DNA from 3 places in the Lactobacillus sp. ESL1191 genome. Region 1 is predicted to be linked to each of the others. Evidence: predicted binding sites of a transcription regulator. Region 1 holds the regulator's gene; each other region holds the start of a gene.

Region 1 (2,272 bases):
TTTTGACGGAGTTCACCGCGGTCATCAACAATTGATTAAGATTGCGCAAGAGCAGGCCAAGCAGAAGGGACATCCACTGGTCGTGATGACTTTTAACCGACATCCCAAAGAGGTATATCAAAAGGCAGAGGTAACCTACATCGATAGTTTGAATGAAAAAGCATATAAAATGCGCAAGCTTGGGGTGGACTATTTGCTGGTGATGCATTTCAATGATCGTTTAAGCAAGCTGACCGCTCAAGAGTTCGTCGACCAGATTGTGGTTAAGCTGCAGGCGGATACCGTAGTGGCTGGGTTTGATTATACTTACGGGCCCCGAGCTGTCGCCAACATGAAAAACTTTCCCAATTTTGCTAAGGGGCGCTTTGATATTATCGAAGTTCCCCAGCAGTCATATGACGGTCAAAAGATTGGGTCGACCGAAATTAAGGATGCGATAAAGGCTGGTGAAATGGCACTGGCGACCGAATTGCTGGGAACGCCCTATGTAATGACCGGAATCGTTGGCCATGGTCTGCGTAATGGTCATAAACTGGGCTATCCGACGGCAAACTTGGTATGGACTGAGCACAAGGTTGTGCCGAAGGTTGGGGTTTATGCCACCAAGACCAAGCTTAAGGGCAAGTGGTACGACTCGATGACTAGTGTAGGCTACAATGTGACCATTCAGGAAGGGCGGCAAATTTTTATCGAATCTAATTTATTTGGATTTGATGAAGAAGCATACGACCAAGAAATGGTAATTAAATGGTACAAGTACACGAGAGGCGAAATTAAGTTTGCTAATTTGGCAGAATTACGAGCCCAGATGGCCAAAGATGAGGCGGAAATCAAGGCATATTTTGCTCATCACCACTAGCCTAATGATTTTATTGGGCAAAATTTAGCACTCGACTTGACTTTCTGCTAAATACTAGTATCATAATAATTGTTAGCACCTGTTTGATAAGAGTGCTAAAAGTGAGGGCGATATCTATGTTGACCGAACGTCAAGAACTAATTTTAAAAACAATTATTAATGATTTTACCCAGACTAATGATCCGGTTGGTTCAAAAACGGTGATGATGCAGTTACCAATTAAGGTGTCGAGTGCGACGATTCGCAACGAGATGGCGGTCTTAGAAGACCAAGGCCTAATTGAAAAAACGCACCTGTCTAGCGGCCGCGTGCCATCAACTGAGGGTTACCGCTATTATCTTGATCACCTGGTAGAACCACTTCAAATTCCGTCTTCTGCCTATGAGCGGATTGTCAATCAGCTGGATCAGCCGTTTCACCAGGTTAATGAAATAGTTCAGGAAGCAGCCAAGATTCTCTCGGACTTGACTAATTATACGGCATTTGCGGAAGGGCCAGAGAGTAGTGCCCTGACTATCACGGGTTTCCGGATTGTGCCTTTGTTTAGTAGACAGATTATGGCGATCTTGGTGACTAGTGACGGCAACGTCCATAACCAAGTTTATAGTTTGCCAACTAATATTCATGGCGATGAAATTGAGAAAGCTGTACGGATGATTAATGATGAGCTGGTGGGAAAGACCTTGAATGAGGTAACGCCTGCCTTGCTTAATCATAATCTAGGCAAGAAGCTGACCAGCAACCATGCTGGTGACTTGTTGGAACTGGTTGAAGAGGTTATTAATGATGCGACCAGTGAACAGATGTATGTCGACGGGCAGATTAACTTGCTCAACAGCTCATCGTTAAGTAATGTGGCCAATTTGAGGTCACTCTATGAGCTGATTGATCATAATGAGTTGATTTCCAGCTTAGTTGACCAGCGGACTAGTAGCCAAATTGGCCAACATCCCATCAGGGTTAGTTTGGGCTCGGAGCTTTCGAATGACTTGCTCAAGGACTACAGTTTGCTTACGGCAGAATACAGTGTTGGAACACATGGCAAGGGGGTAATTGCCTTGCTTGGTCCTAACAATATGCCGTATTCGCAGGTAATAGGACTATTAGAATATTTTAGGAATGAGCTAGCTAAGAAGCTGCTGGAGTATTATGGTCGATTTAAATAAAGGAGGTTAGCCGTGAATAAAGAAAAAGACACCGGTGCTAAAGAACAGAAACAAGGGCAGCCAGAGCAGGCTAAGGTCAAAAAAACCGCTACGGCTAAAGCTAAAACCGCGGCTGCAGCGGACCAAACACCCAAGACCACTGCTGAGCAGGTAAAAGCAGAATTGATTAAGGCCCAAAAGCAAAATCAGGACTTAGAAGACAAGTTCCTGCGCAGTCAGGCGGAAATGCAGAACATGCAAAATCGCT
Region 2 (2,272 bases), 400 kb from region 1:
CGGCAGCATCAGCAACCCCCTCTTTGGTACTCTTTCTGATTGTCACCATGAGGGTGGCCGTAGCTTTCCCATAGGTGAACTTAACTTGGTAAGTTTTGGGTGTAGCACAAGAAATACTCTCGCGCGAAACTTTTACTTGGCTATTATCAATAACTGTTCCCATGTAGTTAGTTACATAAGAAATTGCATCCCTAGGAGAAAAGCTATAAAACTCATTTCTTACCAAAGTCACCTTTTTAGGAACAGCAATCTGATTTCTGGCGAAGTAGTTTTCATTAACATAACCCACTTCGCGCCCGTTAACATAAATACGCCAATAGCGGTATTTCTTAGTCTCAATCAGTTGATCCGACTGGATATGGCTGTAACGGTAATTAATTCCATCAGCAACTTTTTGACTAACCTTACCATTATTAACATTTTTCCAAACCGCATAATTCTTGTTACCAGCAACCTTGGTCATCATGGCATAACCAGTCACCACTTGCTTGGGCTCCTTTTTAGGCTGAGTGATCCGATTCCCACTGGCCGTTCCAGTATTAGTGGTACCGCCTGTATCGTCATCGTCTTCTGACGACTGACTCGAATCATCTTGCGGCGTTTGTGTTTGCGTTTGCGACTGAGTATTATCAGACTCTGCCGCAAAGACCACTGTTGTTGAAAGCTTGGTCGTGATGACCAGCCCTCCAATCAACGCAATCGCAATCGTTGCAATTTTCTTAAAAAGCTTCAAAATATTTCCTCCAAATTCAAACTTACTCATTCCATTATATAATAAGAACATGTTACATAAAATACAAAATTGATACACTTTCATTGACAGTATTTAACGTAAGTGATTTAATTAGCACTGTACTTATTAGAGTGCTAATGATTTTGAACTTAAATCAGGAGGTTAAAACATGCTTGTACCTACAGTTATTGAGCAAACTGCACGTGGTGAACGTGCTTACGACATTTATTCACGTTTATTAAAAGACCGCATTATCATGTTAAGCGGTGAAATTAATGATGACATGGCTAATTCTATTATTGCCCAGTTACTATTCCTTGATGCCCAAGACAACACTAAGGACATCTCCCTGTATATTAACTCGCCCGGTGGTGTCATTACTTCAGGTCTAGCCATCATGGACACCATGAACTTCATTAAGTCGGACGTCTCAACCATTGCAATTGGGATGGCAGCTTCAATGGCTTCTATCCTGTTGACCAGCGGAACTAGGGGAAAGCGGTTTGCCCTCCCTAACTCTACTGTCTTGATTCACCAGCCGCTAGGCGGTGCACAGGGTCAGCAGACTGACATTCAAATTGCGGCTAACGAAATTCTAAAAAGTCGTGAAAAGATTAACAATATCTTGCATGAAACAACTGGCCAGCCCCTCGAAAAGATCCAAAAAGATACCGAGCGTGACAACTATCTTACTGCACCAGAGGCCAAAGATTATGGTCTAATTGATGAAATCATGGTCAACCAAAAGAAATAGTTAGATTTTAGTAAAATGGCCAAACGAAGTCCCGAATTAATTTTGGGACTTTTTGCATGTACGAGATTATTAAAGTATACTTTTACTCAATTTAGGTAGTAAGGTATTGTTCTGCCAGAAAGGAGACAACGAATGGACAAAATCAAACAAGCGCTGTTTTATGCCGGCTTATTTATTACCATCCTAAATAGTCTGGTTTTATCTGACTCCTTATCAATAGTAGTAACAACGCTGGGAGTTGCCATGATTTTGTGCGGCGGTGAAAGTGTTAACTTAAAGTAGCAATGTAAACAAAAAGGAAGCCCTTTTCGGGATTCCTTTTTTTATTCTCCTAGATTCTTAGCCAGTTCATGTATTTTTTTGAACCGGTGGTTGACCCCTGATTTGGAAATTGGCCCATCCGGCACCTGTTCTGCTACCTCTTTCAAAGATAATTCAGGATTAGCCAGTCGCAGCCGGGCTACTCCTTGCAGCTTTTCTGGCAGGTTATCAATACCTATTTTACGTTCAAGGAGTTCGATATCTTCAACTTGCTTAGCTGCAGCCGTGGCTGTTTTTTTTAAGTTAGCCGTGTCACAGTTAACTAAGCGGTTGACCGAATTCCGCATGTCACGCATGATGCGTAGGTCTTCAAAGGCTAGCATTGCATTTAGTGCGCCAACGATATGAAGAAAGTCGCCGATTTTTTCTGCTTCTTTTAAGTAAACGATATAACCCCGCCGGCGCTGGGTCGACTTGGCATTAAGTTGAAAATAATGGTTCATCAGTTTTAGCAAGTCTTCATT
Region 3 (2,272 bases), 220 kb from region 1:
TAATTTCTGCCTGCAAAGCGTGCAACTGTTGCTCCATCTTAATGAGCGCAGCAAAGACCTCGACCAGCTCGTCCCAGATAGTCTTATCTTCAGCTAGTCCGTTTTCTTGGGCAAGGTAACCGACCTCGATGGCCTTATTGACAGTAAATTCGCCCCGACTAGCCTCTTCCTCGCCCGTCATAATTTTGAGTAAAGTTGTTTTGCCAACACCGTTAGGTCCAACTAAGCCAATTCTGGCCTGGTCAGCAATTGAAAAGTTAACATGCTGAAATAGGGTATTTGCCCCAAATTGTTTTTCTAAATCGTGTCCTTGTGCAATGATCATATTTTTTCACCTAGAAACTATTTTAGCATACGAAAAGAACTTACAGTGGGCCTCTTGCGATTATGCAAAAAAGTTGAAAGTAGCCCTCGTTGACAGTGTTTGCAAGATTGTGAAAAAATATTTGCAAATAACGTAACGTTACGGGTAAAATAATACTAATTGATGAGCAATTCACAAGAAGAAGGCTCAGGCAATATTTAAGTTGGAGGCTCTTTTAAAAAATGGAAAAAATAAAAATACCCACGGCGACAGCTAAGCGCTTGCCGCTGTACTATCGCTATTTAATTATCTTAAACGAAGCGGGCAAAGATAAAGTTTCTTCAACTGAACTCTCGGAAGCAGTTCAGGTTGATAGTGCTTCGATTAGACGCGACTTTTCTTATTTTGGCGCGCTGGGCAAACGCGGTTATGGTTACGATGTCAAAAATTTGCTTTCCTTTTTTAAAAAGATTCTAAATCAGGATACATTGACCAATGTGGCCCTGGTCGGCGTTGGTAATTTGGGACATGCACTGCTCAACTATAACTTCAAGCGTAGTAACAATATTCGGATTTCTTGTGCCTTCGATATTGATCCCAAGATTACCGGTAAAATCCTAAGCGGGGTGCCGGTATACGGTATGAGCGAATTGAAGCAACAGTTGAGCGACCAACAGATTACAATTGCGATTTTGACGGTGCCATCGACCACTGCCCAACAGACGGCAGACGATATGGTCGAAGCTGGAATTAGGGGGATCATGAACTTCACCCCAATTCGACTATCAGCTCCAAGTGGGATCAGGGTCCAGAACGTTGACTTAGCGACGGAATTACAGACCTTGATTTACTTTCTTGACGCCGATAAACCCAAGTAAGCAACAGCCTGCGGATAAGAGTTAAGAATAATTAGCACTTTAACTGAAAAAGTGCTAATTTTTTCTTGCATTTTATCTGAAAAGGGGTTATTATCTTAATTGTAAGTTAGCACTTGATGAATATGAGTGCTAACAATTAAAAAGATTTTTACTAATAGGAGGGACAAACGTGTTACAACCAATAGGTGATCGCGTGATCGTTAAAGTTAAAGAGGAAGAAGAAAAGACTGTAGGCGGAATCGTCCTTGCTTCGAATGCTAAACAAAAACCAACTGAAGGCGAAATTGTCGCGGTTGGTGAGGGAACTTATGCTGAGAATGGCAACAAGATTCCAATGACGGTGAAGACAGGGGACGTCGTCCTGTATGATAAGTACTCAGGTACTGATGTCAAGTACGAGGGCGAGAAGTACCTGGTCCTGCACGAAAAAGATATTTTAGCAATTGTTAAGTAGTTAGGGAGCGGATAAAATGGCAAAAGATATTAAATTTTCAGAAAAAGCAAGACGTTCTTTATTAAAGGGTGTTGACCAGTTGGCAAATACCGTTAAGGCTACGATTGGCCCTAAGGGTAGAAACGTTGTCTTGGAGCAATCTTATGGTAACCCGGATATTACTAACGATGGTGTAACGATTGCCAAGGCGATTGAACTGAAAGACCACTATGAGAATATGGGTGCTAAGCTGGTGGCTGAAGCAGCTCAGAAGACTAACGATATTGCCGGTGACGGTACTACGACTGCTGTTGTTTTGACCCAAGCAATTGTGCGCGAAGGGATGAAAAACGTAACTGCCGGTGCCAACCCAGTTGGCGTGCGGCGCGGAATTGAGAAGGCCACTAAGGCAGTTGTGGACGAATTACACAAAATTAGCCACACGGTTTCTTCAAAGGATCAAATTGCCCAAGTTGCTTCCGTTTCCTCAGCTTCCAAGGAAGTCGGTGACCTAATCGCTGATGCCATGGAAAAGGTGGGTAATGACGGCGTTATTACCATTGAGGACTCACGGGGAATCGAAACTGAATTGTCAGTGGTTGAAGGAATGCAGTTTGACCGCGGCTACCTGTCACAATACATGGTAACCGACAACGA

What was found. Region 1 encodes HrcA, which represses chaperone genes, less so after heat shock. Its sites were predicted from a motif close to TTAGCACTCNNNNNNNNNGAGTGCTAA; they were not measured.
Region 2: a site for HrcA is predicted at 845-871, ahead of clpP (ATP-dependent Clp endopeptidase proteolytic subunit ClpP). Genes of this name have one in related genera too.
Region 3: a site for HrcA is predicted at 1,289-1,315, ahead of groES (co-chaperone GroES). Genes of this name have one in related genera too.

Annotation. Positions count from the first base shown of each region.
Region 1 is NZ_CP196365.1:874,549-876,820, reverse strand. It holds gene ribF (riboflavin biosynthesis protein RibF) at 1-859, shown strand, start outside; gene hrcA (heat-inducible transcriptional repressor HrcA) at 976-2,025, shown strand; gene grpE (nucleotide exchange factor GrpE) at 2,038-2,272, shown strand, end outside.
Region 2 is NZ_CP196365.1:474,276-476,547, reverse strand. It holds gene ACSYSN_RS02590 (SH3-like domain-containing protein) at 1-733, opposite strand, end outside; gene clpP (ATP-dependent Clp endopeptidase proteolytic subunit ClpP) at 903-1,487, shown strand; gene ACSYSN_RS02580 (hypothetical protein) at 1,620-1,769, shown strand; gene whiA (DNA-binding protein WhiA) at 1,811-2,272, opposite strand, start outside.
Region 3 is NZ_CP196365.1:1,096,760-1,099,031, reverse strand. It holds gene ACSYSN_RS05645 (ABC-F family ATP-binding cassette domain-containing protein) at 1-325, opposite strand, end outside; gene ACSYSN_RS05640 (redox-sensing transcriptional repressor Rex) at 547-1,182, shown strand; gene groES (co-chaperone GroES) at 1,352-1,636, shown strand; gene groL (chaperonin GroEL) at 1,653-2,272, shown strand, end outside.